2 regions of the Paraburkholderia caffeinilytica genome follow, and region 2 is predicted to be linked to the other one. Evidence: predicted binding sites of a transcription regulator. Region 2 holds the regulator's gene; the other holds the start of a gene.
The links. Region 2 encodes LexA, which represses DNA repair genes until DNA is damaged. Its sites were predicted from a motif close to ACTGTATNNNNATACAGT; they were not measured.

Region 1 (11,978 bases), 2.1 Mb from region 2:
CATGCGTCGATGGTCGGGGCGCGCAATGTCGATGAATGGGTGCGCGCCGATCTGCAGTTTCATCTGAGCGTGCTGACGGCCTGCAGCAATGAATTGCTGATTCCGCTCGGCACGCTGATCGAGCGAACGCTCGAAGCGCAGCTACGCCTGAACGCGAAACGCGCGGATGTGTTCAATGCATCGCTGGCCGAGCACACGGCGGTGTTCGAAGCGATTCGCGACCGTGATGCACCGGCGGCGCGAGAGGCGATGGCCGGATTGCTGGGCGTGACGCGCGGAAGAATCGAAGGGTGAGCGCGGGGGCGCGAGTCCCGCAACTTCATCCTTCGTGCTCAATCCATCGCCGCATGCGCCACTGATGCATCCGGCGCCTGGCGCGCCGGGCGGATCAACAGCAGCAGCGGAATGACCAGCAGCGTCGCCACGAACATCAGCTTGAAGTCGTTCAGATACGCGATCATCGATGCCTGCTGCGTAATCGATGCGTTCAGCGCCGCCAGATCGTAATTCGAGCCGCTATTGAGCATCGGCTGGATTGCCGGATTGAAGGGCGTGACATTCGCCGCGAGGTCGGCATGCGAGACCTGCGTGTTGCGGGTCATCAGCGTCTGCACGATCGAAATGCCGATGCTGCTGCCGATGTTGCGCATCAGGCTGTAGGTCGCGGTGCCGTCCGCGCGCAGTTCGGGCGTGAGCGTCGAGAAGGTCAGCGCGCTCAACGGCACGAACACGAGGCCGAGACCGAAGCCCTGAATCACGCCGGGCCAGACAATGTCCGACGCCGACAGCACGATCGTGTAATGCATCATTTGCCACAGCGCGAACGCGGAGATCAGAAAGCCGGCGAGCAGCAACAGCCGCGCATCGATCCGCCTCAATAGCCGTCCGGCAAACAGCATCGCGACCATGGTTCCCGCGCCGCTTGGCGCCGTGACGAGGCCCGTGGTCGCGACGGGATAGTTCATCAGGTTTTGCAGCATCGGCGGGAGCAATGCGCGCGTCGCATACATCACCGCACCGATCACGAAGATGAAGAACGTGCCGGTGGCGAAGTTCGGGTCCTTCAGCAACTCATATTTGAAGAACGATTTCTCGCCGACCGTCGCCGTGTGCACGAGGAAAAACGCGAAGCTGATCGCCGCGACCAGCGCCTCGATGACGATCTCATGCGAGCCGAACCAGTCGAGCTGCTCGCCGCGGTCGAGCATCGCCTGCAGCGCGCCGATGGCGAGACCGAGGGTGGCAAAGCCGAACGCGTCGAACTTCGCGTCGTGCTTTGGTTCGCGTGCCGGCAGGAAGGTCGCCACGCCGAACAGCGCGAACGCACCGATCGGCACGTTGATGAAAAACACCCAGCGCCAGTTGTAGCTATCGGTGAGCCAGCCGCCGAGCGTCGGCCCGAGAATTGGCCCGACCATCACGCCCATGCCCCATACCGCCATCGCCTGGCCCTGCTTTTCGCGCGGATTGATGTCGAGCAGGATCGACTGCGACAGCGGCACCAGCGAGGCCCCGAAAATCCCCTGCAGCAAACGCGACGCGACGATTTGCGTCAGCGTTTCCGACAACCCGCACAGCGCCGAGGCCACCGTAAAGCCGCCGATCGAGAAAATCAGCAGCCGCTTGACGCTCAGCCGGTCGGATAGCCAGCCGGTCAGCGGCGTGGCGATCGCGGCCGCGACGATATACGAGGTCAGCACCCACGTGATCTCATCCTGCGACGCCGACAGCGTGCCCTGCATATGCGGCAGCGCGACGTTGGCGATCGTGCTGTCGAGCGTCTGGATCAGCGTCGCGAGCATGATCGAGACGGTGATCATCGGCCGGTTGAGCGGGACGGCGGCGCTCGTCGACGCGGAGTCGGTGGGCATGGGGGAGTGGGGTCTTCAATATAGTAAGCATGCTTATTATATCGGTAGCGAGAACAGGCGCCCACCAGGAATTGTGCGGAGCCTGAGTGGCGCTCGTGTGTACCCATTCCGACGCTGGCAAACAGCGGCCTTTCGTATAATCCGACCATGACCACTCAACTCGAAGAGCGCTTCGGCTTTCTGATTTCCGACGTCGGCCGCTTGACAGGCAAGCGTTACGACGATCTCGCGAAATCGTCGGTCGATCTGACGCGTGCGCAATGCCGCGCGCTGGCCTATCTCGCCCATTACGGCGACATCAATCAGGCGCGGCTCGCGGATCTGCTCGAAGTCGCGCCGATTTCGGCGGGACGGCTGCTGGATCGCATGGAAGAGGGCGGCTGGATCGAGCGCATCGCCAATCCGGAGGATCGCCGCGAGCGCCAGGTGCGCATGACGCCGAAAGCCGAGCGCACGCTAGGCAAGGCTCGCAAAGTGGGCGATGTAGTCGCTTTGGAAGCGCTGAGCGGTTTCAGCGATGACGAGGCGAAGCAGTTGATCGCGTTGTTGCAGCGGGTGCGCGGGAATTTGAGCCGGTTGGTGGATCGGTGAAAGCACGGCTGCGCCCGCGATTGGGCAGGGCGCGATTGCCGCAAGCGTACGGCAAGGGCGACTCTCCCATCTCGGGCACGGCGCGCGCTCGACTAGTCGACCTCGAACGCCGCAAGTGCGCGACTACTTCACTGCCGTCGTCGCCGCTTGCGAGTACTTGCCTATTTGGCCTCAGACGCCGCAACCGCACCGGACGGCTGGACCAGCTCGTAACAGGCTGCCTTGGTTTTCGTATCGGCCGGCGACGGATCGATGCATTTGAACGCGCTCTGATCGCGCTGGACGAAAATCGTATCGGCCGGGCTGGCATTTCCGTGCGCGTCATTTACTACCGCGACGATTTTGTAGCCGTCCTGCAGCAGCGTCGAAAGCATGAGCGAACTGGCGCGCCACTGACTGTCGGGCGACGTTTGGGCGTTGACGGTGAGCGGAGAGGCGGCGGTGAAAAGCGTGAGAGATGCGGTGGCCACGGCAAGCGCGGCAGTGCGGAACGTCATCAAGAAACCTCCTTGAAGTTGCTGTTTGGAAAGCCAAAACAAAAAAGCCGCTGACCTTGTGGATCAGCGGCTTTTCCTTGCAACTGGTGGCGAATCAGGGACTCGAACCCCGGACCTGCGGATTATGATTCCGTCGCTCTAACCAACTGAGCTAATTCGCCGAAAGAAGCGAGATTATGAGGATAGGGCCGGGGGCTGTCAACCCCCGATGCGCAACTTTTTTAAATTGCCCCGGCCATCAGGCGTTTCAGTCCTTCGCGTAGATGTCCGAGTCCTTGGTTTCGCGGACGAACAACATACCGATCACGAGCGTGACAAGCGCAATCACAATCGGATACCACAGCCCTGAGTAGATGTTGCCCTTGGCCGCCACGATCGCGAAGGCGGTCGCCGGCAGGAAGCCGCCGAACCAGCCATTGCCGATGTGATAGGGCAGCGACATCGAGGTATAGCGGATGCGCGTCGGGAACATCTCCACCAGCATCGCCGCAATCGGCCCGTAGACCATCGTCACGTAAATCATCATGATCGTCAGGATCACTACGCTCATCGGCCAGTTGATCTGCGACGGATCGGCCTTCGGCGGATAGCCGGCGGTCTTCAGCGTGGTAGCCAGGGTCTTGTCGAACGCCTTGCCCTGGTCCTTGGCGTCGGCGGCCTTGCCGTCATACGTGTTGATCACCGTATCGCCGACCTTGATCTCCGCCAGCGAGCCCGCCGGCGCCGCGACGTTCTCATAGTTCAAGCCGGCTTTCGAGAGCGCGCTCTTGGCGATATCGCACGAACTCGTGAACTTGGCCGTGCCGACCGGATTGAACTGGAACGAGCACTCGTCCGGGTTGGCAATCACGACAATCGGCGCCTTTGCTGTAGCGGCCTCCAGCGCCGGGTTCGTGTAGTGAGTCAGCGCCTTGAACAGCGGGAAGTACGTACAGGCGGCAATCAGCAGACCGGCCATGATGATCGGTTTGCGGCCGATGCGGTCCGACAGCGAGCCGAAGAACAGGAAGAACGGCGTGCCGATCAGGAGCGCGATTGCGATCAGGATGTTGGCCGATGCGCCGTCGACCTTCAGCGTTTGCGTCAGGAAGAACAGCGCGTAGAACTGGCCCGTGTACCAGACCACGGCCTGGCCGGCGGTCAGGCCGATCAGCGCGAGGATCACGATCTTCAGGTTCTTCCACTGGCCAAATGCTTCGGTCAGCGGCGCCTTCGAGGTTTTGCCCTCGGCCTTGATGCGCGCGAACACCGGCGATTCATTCAGTTGCAGGCGAATCCATACCGACACGCCGAGCAGGATGATCGACGCGAGGAACGGAACGCGCCAGCCCCATGCGCCGAACGCGTCTTCGCCCATGGCCGTGCGCACGCCGAGAATCACCAGTAGCGAGAGGAACAGGCCGAGCGTGGCGGTGGTCTGGATCCACGCGGTGTAGAAACCGCGGCGTCCCGCCGGTGCGTGTTCCGCGACGTAGGTGGCCGCGCCGCCGTATTCGCCGCCGAGCGCCAGACCCTGCAGCATGCGCATCGCGATGAAGATCACCGGCGACGCAATGCCGATCGAGGCATAGCCGGGCAGGAAGCCGACCAGGAAGGTCGACAAACCCATGATCACGATCGTGATGAGAAACGTGTATTTGCGTCCGACCAGGTCGCCGAGACGGCCGAACACGATTGCGCCGAACGGCCGCACCGCGAAGCCCGCGGCGAAACTGAGGAGCGTGAAGATGAAGGCGGCAGTCGGATTGACGCCGGAAAAGAAGCTCTTGCTGATGAAGATGGCGAGTGAGCCGGCCAGATAGAAGTCGTACCACTCGAAAACCGTACCTAGCGACGATGCGAAGATCACCCGCTTCTCATCGCGCGTCATCGGCGCGTGGGAGAGTTGCCCGCCAACGGTAGCCATATGTCGTCTCCAATATTGATATGTGCACGCGATCCGCCGGCAAAGGCGTTCCCGTGGAACCGATTATTGGAGTGGAAACTTACGGCGTACTGACGTGGAGGGGTGAAATAGCGGTTTCGGGTGTGTGACGGGATATGCCGTCAAAATTCGATAATGCCCCGGCAAGTTCGCTTAAGTTTTGGCAAACGTATCTCAATATGGCGGCGCCTCAGGCGTGGGTTCTTGCGCCCTTAGGGTAAGTCCCGGGCCCGCTCGAGCACATGCAAGCTGACGCGCACGAGCGTTCCGGCAAGCCGAGGGGAGGTTTGATAGACGTTATCGTCGATCGTCATCTCCCCACCGTGCATCGTCGTGATCTCGCGCACGATCGCGAGCCCGAGGCCGCTGCCGTCGCCTTCGCGGCCGAGAATCCGGTAAAACCGCTCGACCACCCGCGAGCGCTCGGTTACCGGAATGCCGAGTCCGGTGTCTTCTACTTCCAGATGCACGAGCCGCGCCGCCACGTCGTGCCGCACCCGCACGGTGATTCGCCCGCCAGCCGGCGTGTAACGGATCGCGTTGTCGATCAGATTCGACAGCATTTCCCGCAGCATGACCGGATTGCCGTCGACTTCGACCGGCTCTTCGGGGGCTTCGTAGCCGAGGTCCATCTGCTTGGCGAGCGCGGCCTGAACCCAGTCCCGCACCGCGCTGCGCGCCACCTCGGTCACCTCGACCGGCGTGAAAATCTGGCCTGACATGCGGTTTTCCGCGCGCGCCAGCGCCAGCAACTGGGTGACGAGGCGCGCCGCATGCTCCGAGCTGGTGGCGATCTGTTCAAGCGAGCGGTGGACTTCCGCGGAGGCGTCCTGGCGCAGCGCGAGCTCGGCCTGGGTGCGCAGGCCGGCAAGCGGGGTTTTCATCTGATGCGCGGCGTCGGCGATAAAGCGCTTCTGCAACTCCATGTTCTGTTCGAGGCGCGTCAGCAGATCGTTGAACGACGTCACCAGCGGCTCGATTTCCGGCGGCGCGCGGCGGGCTTCGAGCGGCGACAGATCGTCCGGGCGGCGCGCCCGGATATGCGCCTGCAGGGCATGCAGCGGCGCGAGTCCGCGCGACAGGCCGAACCACACCAGCACGATCGCCAGCGGCAGGATCACGAACTGCGGCAGGATCACACCTTTGATGATGTCGTTGGCAAGCTGGCTGCGCTTGTCGAGCGTCTCGGCGACCTGCACCAGCACCGGCTGCGCACCGGGCGTCTGCGGAAACTCGACGGTCGTATAGGCGACGCGGATATCGTTGCCGCGCAATACGTCGTCACGGAATTCGACGAGACCCGGTTGCGGCCGATCCTCCTCGTGCGGCAGCGGCATGTCGCGCTCGCCGCCCACCAGCTCGCCGCGCGTGCCGAGCACCTGATAGAACACGCTGTCGACATTGTCGGCGCGCAGAAAGTCGCGGGTGGAATCGGGCAGCGACAGCTCCGCCACGCCGTTGATCGGATGGATCTGGCGGGCGAGCACGTAGGCGTCGGTTTCGAGCGCGCGGTCGAACGGGCCGTTGGCGATCGACTTGGCGACGAGGTAGGTGACCGCGAGGCTCATCGGCCAAAGCAGCAGCAGCGGCGCCAGCATCCAGTCGAGAATCTCGCCGAACAGCGAGCGCGGGCGCGCTTCAGCGGCGGCTTCGGTCTCGTCGGGCGGGGCGAACGGATTGGCGTAGCGCTCGTCGCGCACCTCGTCGAGGTCCGCCGCGTGCGCCGTAGCGCGGTCTGCGCGTGCGGACATGGGCGGCCTCTATTTGTAGTGGTGGCTCGCCGGCATTGCGGCCGACGGGGACGAGGAGGACGGATCGGGTTCAGCGGGCGCGTCGGCGCTTGGGTTCGGGTTCGGGTTCGCGTTTGACGGCAGGGCGGCTTTCTCGAGGCAATACCCGAGGCCCCGCACCGTAATGATGCGTACGCCGCTCGGCTCGATCTTCTTGCGCAGCCGGTGCACGTAGACTTCGATCGCGTTATTGCTGACTTCTTCGCCCCATTCGCACAGATGGTCGACGAGCTGTTCCTTCGACACCAGTCGGCCGATCCGCTGCAGCAGCACTTCGAGCAAACCGAGTTCGCGCGCCGACAGGTCGATCACCTGCTCGTTGACATAGGCGATCCGGCCGACCTGGTCGAACGACAGCGAACCGTGCCGCACCACCGTCGGGCCGCCGCCCGCGCCGCGCCGCGTCAGGGCGCGCACGCGCGCCTCGAGTTCGTTCAGCGCGAAGGGCTTGGCCATGTAGTCGTCGGCGCCGAGGTCGAGGCCTTTGACGCGTTCGTCGACGCTGTCCGCCGCCGTGAGAATCAGCACGGGCACGGTCGAGTTGCGGGCGCGCAGGCGGCGCAGCACCTCGAGCCCGGACATGCGCGGCAGGCCCAGATCGAGGATCAGCAGGTCGAAAGTCTGCACCGACAGCGCGGTGTCGGCCTCGACGCCGTTCTTCACGTGATCGACGGCATAGGCCGATTGGCGGAGGGACCGAACCAGGCCGTCCGCGAGTATGCTGTCGTCTTCGGCAATCAGAATTCGCATGGTGCGCCAGCCTGGCCTTGCCGGCACCGTGGGGTGATCCCCCCGGCGCACAGCGGTCTCCGAAAATTATTGTGGGTAGTTGGGCAGCGCGACGGTAAAAATGCGCGTTCGCATGAGAATCGCGCTTGCCAAAACTACTGTTTTTTTATACAGTGTCTGGGTCTCGTGTGCTGTCCTTGGTGAACACATTAAGGACAAGTCAAACTTGGGTTGAAACTCGGGCTGCACATCTGCCTCAGACGCCGTTCATCATAGCAAAGGACGATTCATGGAAGAAAGCAAGAAAGGCTCGGCTGGACTGACTGCTGAAAAAAGCAAGGCACTCGCTGCCGCGCTTGCGCAGATCGAAAAGCAGTTCGGCAAAGGGTCGGTCATGCGGCTCGGCGCAGGTGAGGTAGTCGAAGACATCCAGGTGGTCTCAACCGGATCGCTCGGCCTCGACATCGCGCTGGGCGTCGGCGGTTTGCCGCGTGGCCGTGTGGTCGAAATTTATGGTCCGGAATCGTCCGGTAAAACCACGCTCACGCTGCAAGTCATCGCCGAAATGCAGAAGATCGGCGGTACGGCAGCGTTTATCGACGCCGAACACGCGCTGGACATCCAGTACGCGGGCAAGCTCGGCGTGAACGTGAACGAGCTGCTGGTTTCGCAGCCGGACACCGGCGAGCAGGCGCTCGAAATCGCCGACGCACTGGTGCGCTCGGGCTCGATCGACATGATCGTGATCGACTCGGTCGCGGCACTTGTGCCAAAGGCTGAAATCGAAGGCGAAATGGGCGACTCGCTGCCGGGTCTGCAAGCGCGTCTGATGTCGCAAGCGCTGCGCAAGCTCACCGGTACGATCAAGCGCACCAACTGCCTCGTGATCTTCATCAACCAGATCCGTATGAAGATCGGTGTGATGTTCGGCAACCCGGAAACCACCACGGGTGGTAACGCGTTGAAGTTCTACGCGTCGGTGCGTCTGGACATTCGCCGGATCGGTTCGATCAAGAAGAACGACGAAGTGATCGGCAACGAAACGCGTGTGAAGGTCGTGAAGAACAAGGTGTCGCCACCGTTCCGGGAAGCGATTTTCGACATCCTGTACGGCGAAGGTATTTCGCGTCAGGGCGAAATCATCGACCTTGGCGTGCAAGCGAAGATCGTCGACAAGGCCGGCGCCTGGTACAGCTACAACGGCGAACGGATCGGTCAGGGTAAGGACAACGCACGCGAGTTCCTGCGTGAAAATCCGGACATCGCCCGTGAGATCGAAAACCGTATCCGCGAATCGCTGGGTGTGAATGCCATGGCGGAAGTGGCGACCGGCGCGGCTGCTGAAGTCGCAGGCGAAGAAGAGTAACCAGCACGTGATACGCAAGGGCCGGCCGTTGTCCAACGCTGCTAACGCTGGACGCAACACGGACGGCCCGTGTGATCGCGATGACGATCCCTTCGAGTCGTTCGACGCGCACGATCGCGCCGCAGGTCGCCGGCCGCAGTCTGATCCATCCGCGCAGCCTGCAACGGATCCGTCCGAAACCAGCGAAGCCACCGAAGCCACCGAAACCACCTATACCCGCTCGCGTCGCACACCTGGCGAGGCGAAGCCGGGGCAGGACGACGCAAAGAAATCCCAACGCCCGGCCCGTTCGTTAAAAGGACGCGCGCTCGGCTATTTGTCCCGACGTGAATACAGCCGCTCCGAACTGGCGCGCAAGCTGAAACCGTTCGTCGAAGAAACCGATTCGCTCGATACCTTGCTCGACTCGCTGGAAGCCGAAAACTGGCTGTCCGACTCACGGTTTGCTGAAAGCCTGATCCATCGGCGCTCGTCACGGTTGGGCGCGAGCCGGATCGTCGGCGAATTGAAGCAACATGCCGTGGACCAAACGCTGGTTGAAGAAGCCAGTGCGCAACTGCGCGAAACCGAACTGGCGCGCGCTCAAGCCGTTTGGCGGAAGAAATTCGACCGGCTTCCCGAAACGCCGGCCGAGCGCGCCAAGCAGGCGCGCTTTCTGGCATCGCGTGGATTCTCGGGCGCCACGATCGGCAAAATCCTCAAAGGGTTCGACGAGGAGTGACGTGGCGACTAGCTGCGCCATCCTGTTTGGCGCACGGCTCGTGCCGGATACCTGCGCGGTTCCCACTTTGAGATAGCGTCTGCCGCGCTCACCGGCCTGCCGGGCGGCCCTGCGCATTCCGGTCTGTCTCAAATACCCAGTATGCTAAAATTCGTGGGTTTTCCAATCCGGCCTTTCCTTCCCGCATGCCGCTCTCCCAGCCCGTATCCCGCCAGTTGCGCCATCGTCGCGCAATCCGAGCGGAAGCCTATGAGCGAGCCGATGGCCTGTGGGATGTGGAAGCGTGCTTGACCGACGAAAAACCGCGCGATGTGGTGCTTGCGTCGGGCGTCCGGCCCAATGGTCAGCCGATCCATGAACTCTGGCTTCGCATCACCATCGATCGCAAGCTCAATGTCGTCGACGCCGAGGCGTCGTCCGACTGGGTGCCCTATCCAGGTTTGTGCCAAGCCAGCAATCCCGCCTACCGTGCCCTCATCGGGCTCAATCTGTTCCACAACTTCCGTCGCGATGCTGCCCGTTTGCTGGCCGGCACGGCCGGCTGCACGCATCTCACGGAGTTGTGTGCGCTCTTGCCGACTGCCGCAATCCAGGCATTCGCCGGCGACGTGTGGAACACCAATGACGACACGCCGGGCGCAGCGGCGAGTTCCGGGAACGAGCAGTCCAGAAGCAAAGACAGCACAGACGAGCATTCCAACAACAAACCGCCATTCCAGTTGGGACGCTGCCACGCGCTGCGTTTCGACGGCGAGGCGGTGCAACAGTTTTATCCGCGCTGGTATAGCCGCGCTCCGTATACAGCGGATCGCGCGGCTTCGTCAGGCGACGGGGCAGCCCGCCAGACAGGTGAGGGCGGCAACGCGTCCGGCATGAACGACGGCAGCGGAAACGAAGTTCAATCCAACTCTCAGACTGAAGGGAATCACGCATGAAGATTCACGAGTACCAGGGTAAGGAAATCCTGCGGAAATTCGGCGTCGCGGTACCGCGCGGCAAGCCGGTCTTCTCGGTGGATGATGCGGTCAAGGCCGCGGAAGAGCTCGGCGGCCCGGTATGGGTCGTGAAGGCTCAGATCCACGCGGGTGGCCGTGGCAAGGGCGGCGGCGTGAAAGTCGCCAAGTCGCTGGATCAGGTTCGCGAATACTCGAACCAGATCCTCGGCATGCAGCTCGTCACGCACCAGACCGGTCCGGAAGGCCAGAAGGTGAATCGTCTGCTGATCGAAGAAGGCGCTGACATCAAGAAGGAACTGTATGTCGGCCTGGTAATCGATCGCGTTTCGCAGAAGATCGTCGTGATGGCATCGAGCGAAGGCGGCATGGACGTCGAAGAAGTCGCGGAAAAGACGCCTGAGCTGATCCACAAGATCGCCGTCGACCCGTCGACCGGTCTGAAAGACGCCGAAGCCGACGAGCTCGCAACGAAGATCGGCGTGCCCGCCGCGTCGCTGCCGCAAGCGCGCTCGATCCTGCAAGGCCTGTACAAGGCATTCTGGGAAACCGACGCATCGCTGGCCGAAATCAATCCGCTGATCCTGACCGGCGACGGCAAGGTCATCGCGTTGGACGCCAAGTTCAACTTCGATTCGAACGCACTGTTCCGTCACCCGGAAATCGTCGCGTATCGCGATCTGGACGAAGAAGATCCGGCTGAAGTCGAAGCGTCGAAGTTCGACCTCGCGTACATCTCGCTCGACGGCAACATTGGCTGCCTCGTGAACGGCGCCGGCCTCGCAATGGCAACGATGGACACCATCAAGCTGTTCGGCGGCGAACCGGCGAACTTCCTGGACGTGGGCGGTGGCGCCACGACCGAGAAGGTCACGGAAGCGTTCAAGATCATGCTGAAGAACCCGAACCTGACCGCGATTCTGGTCAACATTTTCGGCGGCATCATGCGCTGCGACGTGATCGCGGAAGGCGTGATCGCGGCGTCGAAGGCCGTGTCGCTGAAGGTGCCGCTCGTGGTTCGCATGAAGGGCACGAACGAAGACCTGGGCAAGAAGATGCTCGCTGAATCCGGCCTGCCGATCATTGCGGCAGACAGCATGGAAGAAGCGGCTCAGAAGGTCGTCGCGGCCGCTTCGGGCAAGGCGTAAGCCAGACTGAGCCAAGCGATTTCCAGGCGGCTGTTGCAGGGCGCTGTTTTTAGGCGCTCCTGCCAGGATAACCAGGATTACGAATGGCGGCGCGTGAGCGACGCGGGCGGAGAACATCCTGCCTCGCGGCGCCACCACGCGGCGCCAAACGAACAGAGGTCAATACATGTCGATTCTGATTAACAAAGACACCAAGGTCATCACGCAGGGCATTACCGGCAAGACCGGTCAGTTCCACACGCGTGCTTGCCGTGAATATGCAAACGGCCGCGAAGCGTACGTTGCAGGCGTGAACCCGAAGAAGGCCGGCGAAGATTTCGAAGGCATTCCTATCTACGCTAGCGTCGCTGAAGCCAAGGCTGAAACGGGCGCGACCGTGTCGGTGATT
Region 2 (11,978 bases):
CGTAGCTTGCAACGGGTAGTGGTGCATCTGGAATCCGTGCCCGCGCCCCTGCGTGCGCTTGTGACAAAGGGCTCATCAGCCCCCACTCCGCACTGCGTGCGTCGCGGACGGGTCTGCATGGGAAACCAGTGGCTTCGTTTGAGTGCGGTGGGAACCATCGGCTTCGCCTCGGCGAGGCGCCTCCGCATTCACCTAGCCCCCACTTCTAATGATCTGTCGGTGTGCTGCAATCACCGTCCCAACCCCGGTCACAATCACCGCCGCAATCAAAGTCGCGACTACAACCACAACTACCGTTCCACTCACAATCGCGGTGACGGTGGCAGTGACGATTGCGATTGCAGTGGCGAAGGCGAAGGCGAAGCAATGATGAGTCACGGCCCGGTGGTAAGACGCGAGCGTCAAACGTAGCCGGTGATTTTATGAAGTGCTCTTCGGCGCGCGCAGCGCCGCCGGAAGAATGACGCCCGTGTCACTAGGCTATGCAGGTGCACGAACACAGATTCCAGATGCACCACTACCCGTTGCAAACCACGGTGCCCGCTTAGCATGATCGGTGTGAGCCGCTTTCTTTGCCTACTTTCTTTGCGGCGGCAAAGAAAGTAGGTGCCTGCCCCGCACAGGGGCGAACGCTAATAGACCACTAACAATTCAAGGAAAGGCACCAAACCAAGAAGCACTAACAATTCAAGGAAGCGCACCAAACCAAGAAACACAGCCAAAAACCACAAAACAGGCAAGCAACTCAAGGAAAGACCACTGCCGCAGGCAAACAGCCAGAAAGCGCCGCAACGGCAAAAAAACCTCCACCCGCTTCGCGAAAAAACCCAGCCCGCAGGGCCCCAAAAAACCTTATTTCATCATCCTGCGCCGAAACAAAACCGCCGAAACAACAAACCCACCCACCGCATAAACCGCCAGCACGGCAACATGCAAAACAGCACCATCGACAGGCCGCGCAAGCATAGCCGGCCGAATCAGATCGACCGCATGCGCCAAAGGCAAAAACTCAGTCACGATCCGCGCCGCGGCAGGCAACTGTGAAACCGGAAAGAACACCCCGGACAGCAGCAACATCGGCGTCAACACCAACGTCTGGTAAAACATAAAGAAGTCATACGACGGGGCGAGCGCCGTCACCACCATCGCGACACTCGCGAACGCGAGCCCCGTTAGCACGATCACCGGCAACGCCAGCAGCATCGACGGGAAACTCGCGTAGCCCAGCGCGCCCGCGACCAGCATGATCGCCGCGCCTGAAAGCATCGACTTGCTGCCCGCCCAGATCACCTCGCCAAGCACGATATCGCCGAGCGTCAGCGGCGTATGCATGATCGCCTCCCACGTGCGCTGAACGTGCATGCGCGAAAAGCCCGAATACATCGACTCGAAACTCGCCGACATCATCACGCTCGATGCCACCGTGCCCGCAGCGAGAAACGCGATATACGACACGCCGTCGACGTGCCCGACCATCAGCCCAAGCCCGAAACCCAGGCCGAACAGATAGATCATCGGATCGGCAAGATTGCCGAACATCGAAGCGATCGCGAGCTTTCGCCACACCAGATAGTTGCGGCGCCACACCGCAATCCAGTTCACGGCGTTGGCAGGGAAAGCGGCGAAGGTTTCCTGCTTCGGCGGTGCCTCGCCGTGGGGTTCGTAAGTGCGTGCGTCCATTGCGTGTCTGTTGCCGTGTCGTTATAGCGGTAGAAGGTTGTGAGCAGAGCGGCTGTCGATTCGCGTCAATCCTGCATCTCGCGCCCGGTCAGACGCAGGAACACGTCTTCCAGATTCGCCGGGCGATGCAGATAGCGCAGATCGGCGCGTTGCTTGAGCCGGGCATGCACGGGCTGTGCGTCGTTCACATAGCAGAAGAGCGTCTCGCCGCTGATCTCGGTACGCTCGACAAGCGGCGCCAATTCATCGCGCAACGCGACCGGATCGGGCCCGAAGATTTCGATCACGTCGCAACCGATCTCGGATGAGATCAATGCACGCGGTGCGCCTTCGGCGATCTTGCGTCCTTCCTCGATCACGCAGAGGCGGTGACACAGCCGTTCGGCTTCTTCCATGAAGTGCGTGGTGAGCAGGATTGTCTTGCCGCGTGCAAGTAGCGAGCGCAACCGCTCCCAGATCAGGTGGCGCGCTTGCGGATCGAGGCCGGTGGTCGGCTCGTCCATGATCAGCACGTCGGGGTCGTTGACGAGCGCGCGAGCCAGCGTCAGGCGTCGCTTCATGCCGCCCGACAGTTCGCTCACACGCGCATCCGCCTTGCTCTCGAGGCGCGCGAATTCGAGCAGCGACGGCACCATTGCGCGGCATTGAGCGGCGCTCAGGCCGAAGTAGCGGCCGAACACCAGCAGGTTTTCGCGGACGGTGAAATCGGGATCGAGATTGTCGAATTGCGGCACGACGCCGACACGCGCCCGTGCCACGCGCGCGCGGCCGGGAATCGGCTCGCCGCACAGGCGGATCGCGCCGGCATCCGGTGCGGCGATGCCGAGCAGCATGCGCAACGTCGTGGTCTTGCCGGCGCCGTTCGGGCCGAGCAGGCCGAAACACTCGCCAGCGTTTACATGAAACGACAGTCCGTCGACGACCGTTTTCTCGCCGTAGCTCTTTTTAACCTGGTGGAATTCAATGGCGGCTTCAGACATGAATCGATCGAGGCTCCGGGAAAAGACGTAAATGGCCGGTAAGGCCGCTCATTCTATGGCATTGGCAGCGAGGTGTTGATCGCCGCCGACCATGCCGGCCGGCGTTTCTTGCGTTGCGGCAAAGGTCCGGGGGCGACCCCAATCCGGCCGAAACCCGCCACGAATCCAGCACGCACCGGTTTAGGGCGCACTTAGCGTTTTCCATCCCTTGCAACCTGAATTGCGGCGCACCATGATTCATTCAGACCGCGTTCCTCGCGGAATGGGAGAAAAATCATGGCGAGCTACCAAAAAATCCTGCTGTGCTACGACGGCTCGCGCGAAGGCCGCAAAGCGTTACGTTGCGGCGCCGACCTGGCGTTGGACCTGAAGGCGGAAACACACTTGTTGTCCGTGGTTGACATGCGCTCGAGCATCGCGCAAAGCGCAGGCCTGCTGACCGATGTGGCCTGCGGCAGTTTCGAGAAAACAGCCCGCGACATCCTGCAGGAAGGGGTGGACTGGCTCACCGAACGCGGCGTGACCGCACAAGGGCATTTTGCGTTTGGCCATCCGATCGACGAGATCGCCAATCTCGCCAGCGAATTGCATGTCGACCTCGTGGTGGTCGGCCACCGTTGCCGCACCGGTCTGTCACGATGGTGGATGGGCGCGGGGAATACACAACTGCTCGACCGGGTCTCGTGCAGCATTCTGGTGGCGTGCTCCTCTGCGCAGGAGCAGCAAGCGGCGGCGGCTTGACGCACGGCGAGAGGAGGGCGCGGGCTGGGCTGAATAAGCCGAACTGAATCGGCTGAACTGAATCAGCTGAATGTGGCACGCGACCGAACGGTCGCGCGTTCACGGCGATCGTTCGGCCAAACTATGATTCGCACCTACGCCCCCGTCGATTGCGCCTGCCGGGCGATCACTTGTTCAAATCGACCGCGGCCAGTTTCCACGTGAACAAACCTTCGCGCCGCAAGATCGCCGAGTAGCGCGCGTCGCCAGCGCCATGCTGGTAGTTGACGACGAACTCGTTGAGGCCGCGGTAGCCCGCCGTGGTTTGCGGCGGCTGCGGTGGCGCGGCGCTGTTCCCCTTGTTAGCTGCGCCGTTGGCAGTATTGCCGGGAACAGGGGGTGTCGGTTCTTGTGCAGGCGCCGTTGTGGCCGGCGGATTGCCGGCGCCCGCTGGAACAGGTGGTCGTTCTCCCGGGTTGCCGCGCGGCGGCATGCCGTTCAGCAATGCCGCGACGCCGTCGGGTGTCGCATAAGCGTCGACCAGGGGGCCGATCAACGCCACACCGATCATCGCGCCAATCGCCGCGAACGGATTGCCGGTGCCCTGGGTGTCGAGCCGGCGTGTCAACAGGCCGGTGACCTGCTGCTTCAGGCTCTCGCGCAATGCGGGAAAGTCGACGTATTCATTGACGGTTTGCGCATCGCGCGCATCCGCCGCGCGTTTGAGGTTATTCAGCGCCATGTAAGGCGACGCGTAACCGAACCCCAACGCGACGATCACCGCAATCACAATCAAGGTGACGATCAGTGGCCGGGTGGCGTTGCGCCTCGTACGTGTTGAAACTGCCATCGAGTGGGGCTCTCCATCAGAGGGGATCTAACGTGGACCGCTGTCACGCGAAAACGATCCCACGCGATGCGATATTCGAGAAGGCGCGAGCGAGTGAAACACGACTGAAACACTTTACGCCCGGCGTCGCACAGCCGCACAGCCGCAGTGGAATGCCGCGCACGGGCGAGGACAGTTTATGACTCGAACACCGCGCCGTGCACGTTGGCTTCATCTGCGATGCAACGGTCGATCATGCGGCACACGGCGTCTACCGTGCCCACCATGATCAGCCGCGACGGACCGTGATATACGCGCACCGGCGCGCGACGCGCGGGTTCAGCCGTATTCAGCCCGGAATTCAACGATACGCGAGCAAAAGCCGGCAGCGAGGACGGCAGGCTCGATACGCCGGCGGGCGCGTCGAACAGTGACGGAGTAACGGCGGAGGACGCCTCGATCAGTGAGCAAGGCACCAGCTTGCGCAGATGACGCAGACGACCGAACTGGCGAAAAGGCAGCAGGCGGGCAAGGCGTTCCATGAGTCTCTCCAGGCGATTCAACGTTGGGGCAGCTTTGGGTTGGCTGGCGAGCCAGAAGCGAGCAGGGGTTAGAACTCGCCAGGGCGGATCAGCCCGACGGCGATACCCTCGAGCGCAAATTCCGCGCTGCCGGTTTCAACGAAGATGTTCTCGTAATCGGGGTTCTCGGCGATCAGCTCGATACCGTTCGGCCGCCGCTTCAAGCGCTTGACCGTCACGTCGTCGCCGAGGCGCGCGATGATGATCTGGCCGTCTTTGGCCTCGCTTCTCTTCTGCACCGCGAGCAGGTCGCCGTCGAAGATGCCCGCGTCGCGCATGGACAGCCCGCGTACCTTCAGCAGGTAGTCCGGCTTGCTCGAGAACAGCGCCGGGTCGCACGCGTAGTGCTGCGAGATATGTTCCTGCGCGAGGATCGGGCTACCCGCGGCAACCCGGCCGATCAGCGGCAACGACAGTTGCATGATGCTGGCGTGCGGCAGCGTGAACTGGTACGGCGAATCTTCCGCCCCGCCCAGCAGGCGAATGCCGCGCGATGCGCCGGCCGCGAGTTCGATCACGCCCTTGCGAGCCAGCGCCCGCAAATGCTCTTCTGCCGAGTTGGCCGAGCTGAACCCCAGTTCGGCGGCGATCTCCGCGCGGGTAGGCGGAAAGCCGGTGCGTTCGATGGCCCGGCGGATCAGATCGAAAACCTGCTGCTGTCGTGCGGTGAGTTTGGTCATAGCGCCACTGTATGTATGAACAGGTGACTGTATTTTTATACAGTATTCCGCGCAATTCAAGCTTTACTTTAAGTTCGTGACTTTGGGTGGCGCTCCAGCGTCGTCCAAGGACGCCATAACACCCGTTTTCGTGCCGCAACGCCTTATCCGGCCGTCATTACCACTTTTGCGTATTAAAAAATGAAGAAACATTATTTTTAATGATGAAAGCTCTTCGATAGACTGCCCTTCGAGTTGGCGCTCATGTGCACGTGACCGCGACGCAAGACAACACCACACGCTGTTTCAGCGGACCACAACGCGGAGAAAGTTGGCATGAATCACCAAGGCACGGGGCTGGCTGGCAGGACCAGAAAACTTATCGCGGCGCTCGCATTCGGCGCAGCCGGCACGATCGCCGCGGTTGGCGTCACGGCGCAGGCACATGCAGCCGACGCCACGTTGCTGAACGTGTCGTACGACCCGACACGCGAGCTTTACCAGGACGTCAACCAGGCATTCGGCAAGGAATGGAAGGCGAAAACGGGCGAGACGATCACCTTCAAGCAGTCGCACGGCGGCTCGGGTGCGCAAGCACGCTCGGTGCTGGACGGTTTGCAGGCGGACGTGGTGACGCTGGCTCTTGCCTACGACATCGACGCGCTGGCTAACAAGGGTCTGCTCGACAAGGGCTGGCAAAAGCGTTTGCCGGACAACGCCTCGCCGTACACGTCGACGATCGTGTTTCTGGTGCGCAAGGGCAACCCGAAGCACATCAAGGATTGGGACGATCTGATCAAGCCGGGTGTGTCGATCGTCACGCCGAATCCGAAGACCTCGGGCGGCGCGCGCTGGAACTACCTGGCCGCTTGGGCCTATGCGGAACATCAGCCGGGCGGCAACGACCAGAAGGCCAAGGAATTTGTCGGCAAGCTTTATAAGAATGCCGGCGTGCTGGATTCGGGCGCACGTGGCGCGACCACCAGCTTCGTGCAACGCGGTATCGGCGATGTGCTGATTGCGTGGGAAAACGAAGCGTTCCTCTCGCTGAAGGAATTCGGACCGGAAAAATTTGAAATCGTCGTGCCGTCGGTGAGCATTCTGGCCGAGCCGCCGGTTGCTGTGGTGGACAAGGTGGTCGACAAGCACGGCACGCGCAAGCTGGCCGAAGCCTATCTGAACTTCCTGTACAGCGAGGAAGGCCAGGAAATCGCCGCGAAGAATTTCTATCGGCCGCGTTCGAACAAGGTGCCGACCGAGCTGATTTCGAAGTTTCCGAAGCTGAAGCTGTACACGGTAGACGATTCGTTCGGCGGCTGGGCGAACGCGCAGAAGACGCACTTTGCCGACGGCGGCGTGTTCGATTCGATCTACTCGCCACAGTAACGGGCACTCAGTCGAACGAGATGCGCGCCTGGACGCCGCGGTCGGCACCGCAGTTGAAGGTCGCGGTTGAACGCTGCAGTTGAGCGCAGCCGATGACCGCATTAGTCGCACCTCGCCAGAAAGCGCGCCGTCCGGCGCGCTTTCTGGTCAGCCAGGCAGCCGAAAAAAGAGCCGCCGGCCTCAACCCTGAAAGAGTACTGAGCATGACGACGTTCACCTTCCGCAAACCGAGCGCGTTGCCCGGTTTTGGCCTGACACTCGGCATCACGGTGGCTTATCTGAGCCTCGTGGTGCTGATTCCGCTCGCGGCGACCTTCCTCAAGACCGCGACGCTCGACTGGGCCCAGTTCGTGCGCGCCGTGAGCTCGCCGCGCGTGCTCGCGTCGTATCGCCTGACGTTTTTCTCGGCCCTCGGCGGCGCGCTGATCAACGCGGTGTTCGGCTTTCTGGTCGCGTGGGTGCTGGTGCGCTACACCTTCCCGTTCAAGCGTATCGTCGACGCGGTGGTCGATCTGCCGTTCGCTTTGCCGACCTCCGTGGCCGGCATTTCGCTCGCGGCGGTGTATGCGGGCAATGGCTGGATCGGCCAGTTTCTCGAACCGCTCGGCATCAAGGTTGCCTTCACGCCGGCCGGTGTGCTGATCGCGCTGACCTTTATCGGTTTGCCGTTCGTCGTGAGGACCGTGCAGCCGGTGCTCGAGGAGTTCGAGCGCGAACAGGAAGAGGCGGCTGCGTGCCTCGGCGCGTCCCGTTGGCTGACGTTCCGGCGCGTGGTGTTGCCCGCGGTGTTCCCGGCTTTGCTCACGGGTTTCGCGCTGGCGTTCGCACGGGCGCTCGGCGAGTACGGCTCGGTGATCTTCATCGCCGGTAACGTGCCGATGAAATCGGAGATCACGTCGCTGCTGATCATCACCAAGCTCGAACAGTACGATTACGCCGGCGCCACGGCGCTGGCGGTCGTGATGCTGGTGGTGTCGTTCCTGATGCTGTTGTTCATCAATACGCTGCAGTGGTATCTGCAGCGCCGCACGAGCCGTGGCGGCGCAGGCCCGGCGCCTGCCGCCGCGAGTGCGGCGGCAATCGGCGTGGGCGGAGGTGTGCAATGAGCCGCCGCTCCCTGAATGGTACGGATGCCGCGGTTGTCGCCGTGGCGCCGCGCGCGCCGCTCAATGTCGCGCGCCGGCCCGATCCGGTTACCGAGCCGCCCGTCGTGCGCTGGATTCTGACCGGCATCGCGTTGCTGTTTCTCGCGCTGTTTCTCGTTGTGCCGCTCGTCGCCGTGTTCTATCAGGCTTTGAGCAAGGGCATCGGCTTCTATCTGGAATCGCTGGTCGATCCGGATGCGTTGTCGGCCATCAAGCTGACCGTTATCACGGCCGCGATCGCGGTGCCGCTGAATCTCGTGTTCGGCCTCGCTGCTTCGTGGTGTATCGCGAAGTTCGAGTTCCGCGGCAAGGCGTTGCTGACCACCTTGATCGATCTGCCGTTCTCGGTTTCGCCGGTGATCTCCGGTTTGATCTACGTGCTGATGTTCGGCGCACAGGGCTGGTTCGGTCCGTGGCTGCAGAATCACAACGTGCAGATCATCTTCGCGGTGCCGGGCATCGTGCTGGCGACGATCTTCGTCACGTTCCCGTTCGTCGCGCGTGAACTGATTCCGCTGATGCAGGCGCAAGGCAACGACGAAGAAGAAGCCGCGCACGTGCTCGGCGCCTCGGGCTGGCAAATCTTCCGGCGCGTCACGCTGCCGAACGTGAAATGGGGTCTGCTGTACGGCGTGATCCTGTGCAATGCGCGGGCGATGGGCGAGTTCGGCGCGGTGTCGGTGGTGTCCGGCCACATTCGCGGCCAGACCGACACGATGCCGCTGCACGTCGAAATTCTCTATAACGAATACAACTTCTCGGCGGCGTTCGCCGTGGCGTCGGTGCTGGCCTTGCTCGCACTCGTGACGCTCGGCCTGAAGCTGCTCGCCGAGCGCCATATGTCGGCGGAACTGTCGGCCGCGCGCGATGTGCCGGCGTATGCAGGACCGGTCACGCCGCCGTCCGCTCCGCAGTCCGTCAATGCATCGCATGCACCGCATCAACACGCGCTCAAGCAAGGAGAGCTGTAATGGGTATCACCGTTCGTAACCTGCAAAAGCGCTTCGGCGATTTCGTCGCGCTCGATAACGTTTCGCTCGACTTTCCGCCGGGTGAACTGGTTGCGCTGCTCGGGCCGTCGGGTTGTGGCAAGACCACCTTGCTGCGTGTGATCGCCGGCCTCGAATACGCGGATGCCGGCCAGGTCGAGCTGCAAGGCCAGGACGTCGCGACGGTCGGTGCGCGCGAGCGTGAGGTCGGCTTCGTGTTCCAGCATTACGCGCTGTTTCGTCATATGACGGTGTTCGAGAACGTTGCGTTCGGCTTGCGTGTGAAACCTCGCAAGGAGCGGCCCTCGGAAGCGGTGATTCGCGAGAAGGTGCATGAACTGCTGAAGCTCGTGCAACTCGACTGGCTCGCGCAACGCTACCCGTCGGAATTGTCGGGTGGTCAGCGCCAGCGGATTGCGTTGGCGCGCGCGCTGGCTGTCGAACCGAAAGTCCTGTTGCTCGACGAACCGTTCGGCGCGCTGGATGCAAAGGTGCGCAAGGAGTTGCGCAGCTGGTTGCGTCGTTTGCATGACGACCTGCATATCTCGACGATCTTTGTCACGCACGATCAGGAAGAAGCGCTCGAAGTGGCCGACCGGATCGTCGTGTTGAATCGCGGGCATGTGGAGCAGGTGGGCAGTCCGCAAGACGTGTACGACCATCCGCAGACCTCGTTCGTCTACGAGTTTCTCGGCGCGGCGAACCGTCTGCATGGCAACGTGGATGCGAGCGGCTTCGTGGTCGACGGCGCGGCGCTGCCGGTCGCGATCAAGGCTGACTTCAAGGGGCCGGCGTTCGCGTATGTCCGTCCGCACGATCTGCAGTTGTATCCTCAAGCGTCCGGCCACCGCGAAGGCATCGTGGTCGACGTGCGGCGCGTGGTGACGCTCGGCGGCTCGGTGCGCGTGGAACTGGCGGGCCGTGAAGGCAATGTGCTCGAGGCGGAGCTCGATCGCGAATCGTGGCGCGATCTGCAACTGACGATTGGCGACGGCGTGACGGCCGTGCCGCGCGCGTTGCGCGTATTTCCGGCGCAATAAGCGGCGCGACGAGCAGCAGCGCAAGCAACACCAGCAACATGAGCAGCGCAACAACACTCGGCGTTTCAATCAAACTCTAATAACTCAACTCTGGCTCAACCGGAGACATACAGATGAACTTTCAGCAATTGCGCTTTGTGCGCGAGGCCGTGCGTCAGAACATGAATCTGACCGAGGTGGCGAACGTGTTGTACACGTCGCAGTCGGGCGTATCGAAACAGATCAAGGATCTGGAAGACGAACTCGGCGTCGATATTTTCATCCGCCGCGGCAAGCGTCTGACGGGCCTCACCGAGCCGGGCAAGGCGGTGCATCAACTGATCGAACGGATGCTGCTCGACGCGGAGAATCTGCGCCGTGTCGCGCGTCAATACGCGGATCAGGACAGCGGCCACCTCGTCGTGGCGACGACTCACACGCAGGCGCGCTACGCGTTGCCGAAGGTGATCCGTCAATTCACCGAGGTGTTCCCGAAGGTGCATCTGGCGCTGCGCCAGGGCAGCCCGCAACAGATTGCGCAGATGATCATCAACGGCGAAGCGGACATCGGCATTTCGACGGAAGCGCTCGACCGCTTCCCGGATATCGTCACGTTCCCGTGCTATTCGTGGCATCACATCGTGGTGGTGCCGAAGGATCATCCGCTGGTTGGGCGCGAGAACCTGACGCTCGACGAGATCGCTGAATTTCCGATCGTCACCTACGACCAGGACTTCACGGGCCGCTCGCACATCGACCAGGCGTTCGCGAAAGCGGGCGCATTGCCTGACGTCGTGTTGACCGCGATCGATGCCGACGTGATCAAGACCTACGTCGAACTCGGCATGGGCATCGGCGTGGTGGCCGCGATGGCCTACGATCCGAAGCGCGACACGGAACTGGTCGCGCTGGACACGCAGCATCTGTTCGAAGCGAGCACGACGCGGGTCGGCCTGCGCAAGGGCGCGTTCCTGCGTGCGTATGCGTACCGGTTGATCGAGATGTTCGCGCCGCAGTTGAATGAAGCGGAAATCGCCGCGCAGTTGCGCGAGGCGGTTTAACGAACGGGTATCCGTTTTTTCACGCATGGCGGCGCGCGGCGCATCGCTTACAATCGCCGCCATGAATACTTTGACTTCCCCTTCCTCTTCCGGTACGCCTTCCGACGAAGGCGCAACCCCCCAACTGCCCCGCATCGCCGTGCTGGCCACCGGCGGCACGATTGCCGGGGCGGCCGCGGACGCCACCAACACGTCCGGCTACCAGGCGGGCGTGGTCGGCGTCGATCAATTGCTGGCTGTGGTGCCGGCTTTGTCCACGGTCGCGCGGATCGCGCCCGAACAGATTGCCAGCGTCGACAGTAAAGACATGGAAATGTCGCTGTGGACCACGCTCGCGCAACGCATCAACACGCTGCTGGCTGAAGACGACGTGGACGGCGTGGTGATCACGCATGGCACCGACACGCTCGAAGAAACCGCCTACTTGCTGCATCTGACGGTCAAGTCGGACAAGCCGGTCGTGCTGACCGCTGCAATGCGCCCGGCATCGGCGCTGTCCGCCGACGGTCCGTTGAATCTGCTGAACGCAGTGACGGTCGCGGCGCACGCGAGTTCGCGCGGGCAGGGCGTTCTGGTGGCGTTCAACAACCGGATTCACAGCGCGCGCGACGTGGTCAAGACGAGCACCTACGCGGTCGATGCGTTTCACTCGCCCGAGATCGGCGCGCTCGGTTGGGTGCAGGACGGCCGCGTCGAATTCCAGCGCGGCGTGGTGCGTCCGCACACGCTCGCAACCGAGTTCGTGATCGGCGCGAAGTGGCCGCATGTGGGGATCGTCGTGAGTTACGCAGGCGTATCGAGAATTGCGGTGGACGCGTTGGTTGCCGCCGGTGTCCGCGGTATCGTCGTGGCGGGGACGGGCAACGGCTCGATTCACGCCTCGATGCAGCAGGCCTTGGCCGATGCCGCCTCGCAAGGCGTGGCGGTGG

Region 1: recA (recombinase RecA) is a predicted target of LexA. The motif match lies at 7,560-7,577, and genes of this name have one in related genera.

The regions. Positions count from the first base shown of each region.
Region 1 is NZ_CP031467.1:1,461,572-1,473,549, reverse strand. It holds gene DSC91_RS22645 (FadR/GntR family transcriptional regulator) at 1-294, shown strand, start outside; gene DSC91_RS22640 (DHA2 family efflux MFS transporter permease subunit) at 333-1,802, opposite strand; gene DSC91_RS22635 (MarR family winged helix-turn-helix transcriptional regulator) at 2,019-2,462, shown strand; gene DSC91_RS22630 (hypothetical protein) at 2,624-2,959, opposite strand; tRNA gene DSC91_RS22625 (tRNA-Met) at 3,044-3,120, opposite strand; gene DSC91_RS22620 (MFS transporter) at 3,207-4,865, opposite strand; gene DSC91_RS22615 (sensor histidine kinase) at 5,096-6,634, opposite strand; gene DSC91_RS22610 (response regulator transcription factor) at 6,644-7,423, opposite strand; gene recA (recombinase RecA) at 7,692-8,768, shown strand; gene recX (recombination regulator RecX) at 8,776-9,489, shown strand; gene DSC91_RS22595 (DUF2889 domain-containing protein) at 9,675-10,424, shown strand; gene sucC (ADP-forming succinate--CoA ligase subunit beta) at 10,421-11,590, shown strand; gene sucD (succinate--CoA ligase subunit alpha) at 11,757-11,978, shown strand, end outside.
Region 2 is NZ_CP031467.1:3,898,307-3,910,284, forward strand. It holds gene DSC91_RS33695 (ABC transporter permease) at 853-1,680, opposite strand; gene nodI (nodulation factor ABC transporter ATP-binding protein NodI) at 1,746-2,660, opposite strand; gene DSC91_RS33705 (universal stress protein) at 2,937-3,401, shown strand; gene DSC91_RS33710 (DUF2939 domain-containing protein) at 3,568-4,230, opposite strand; gene DSC91_RS33715 (hypothetical protein) at 4,407-4,751, opposite strand; gene lexA (transcriptional repressor LexA) at 4,820-5,470, opposite strand; gene DSC91_RS33725 (sulfate ABC transporter substrate-binding protein) at 5,786-6,835, shown strand; gene cysT (sulfate ABC transporter permease subunit CysT) at 7,039-7,941, shown strand; gene cysW (sulfate ABC transporter permease subunit CysW) at 7,938-8,951, shown strand; gene DSC91_RS33740 (sulfate/molybdate ABC transporter ATP-binding protein) at 8,951-10,009, shown strand; gene DSC91_RS33745 (CysB family HTH-type transcriptional regulator) at 10,123-11,049, shown strand; gene DSC91_RS33750 (asparaginase) at 11,111-11,978, shown strand, end outside.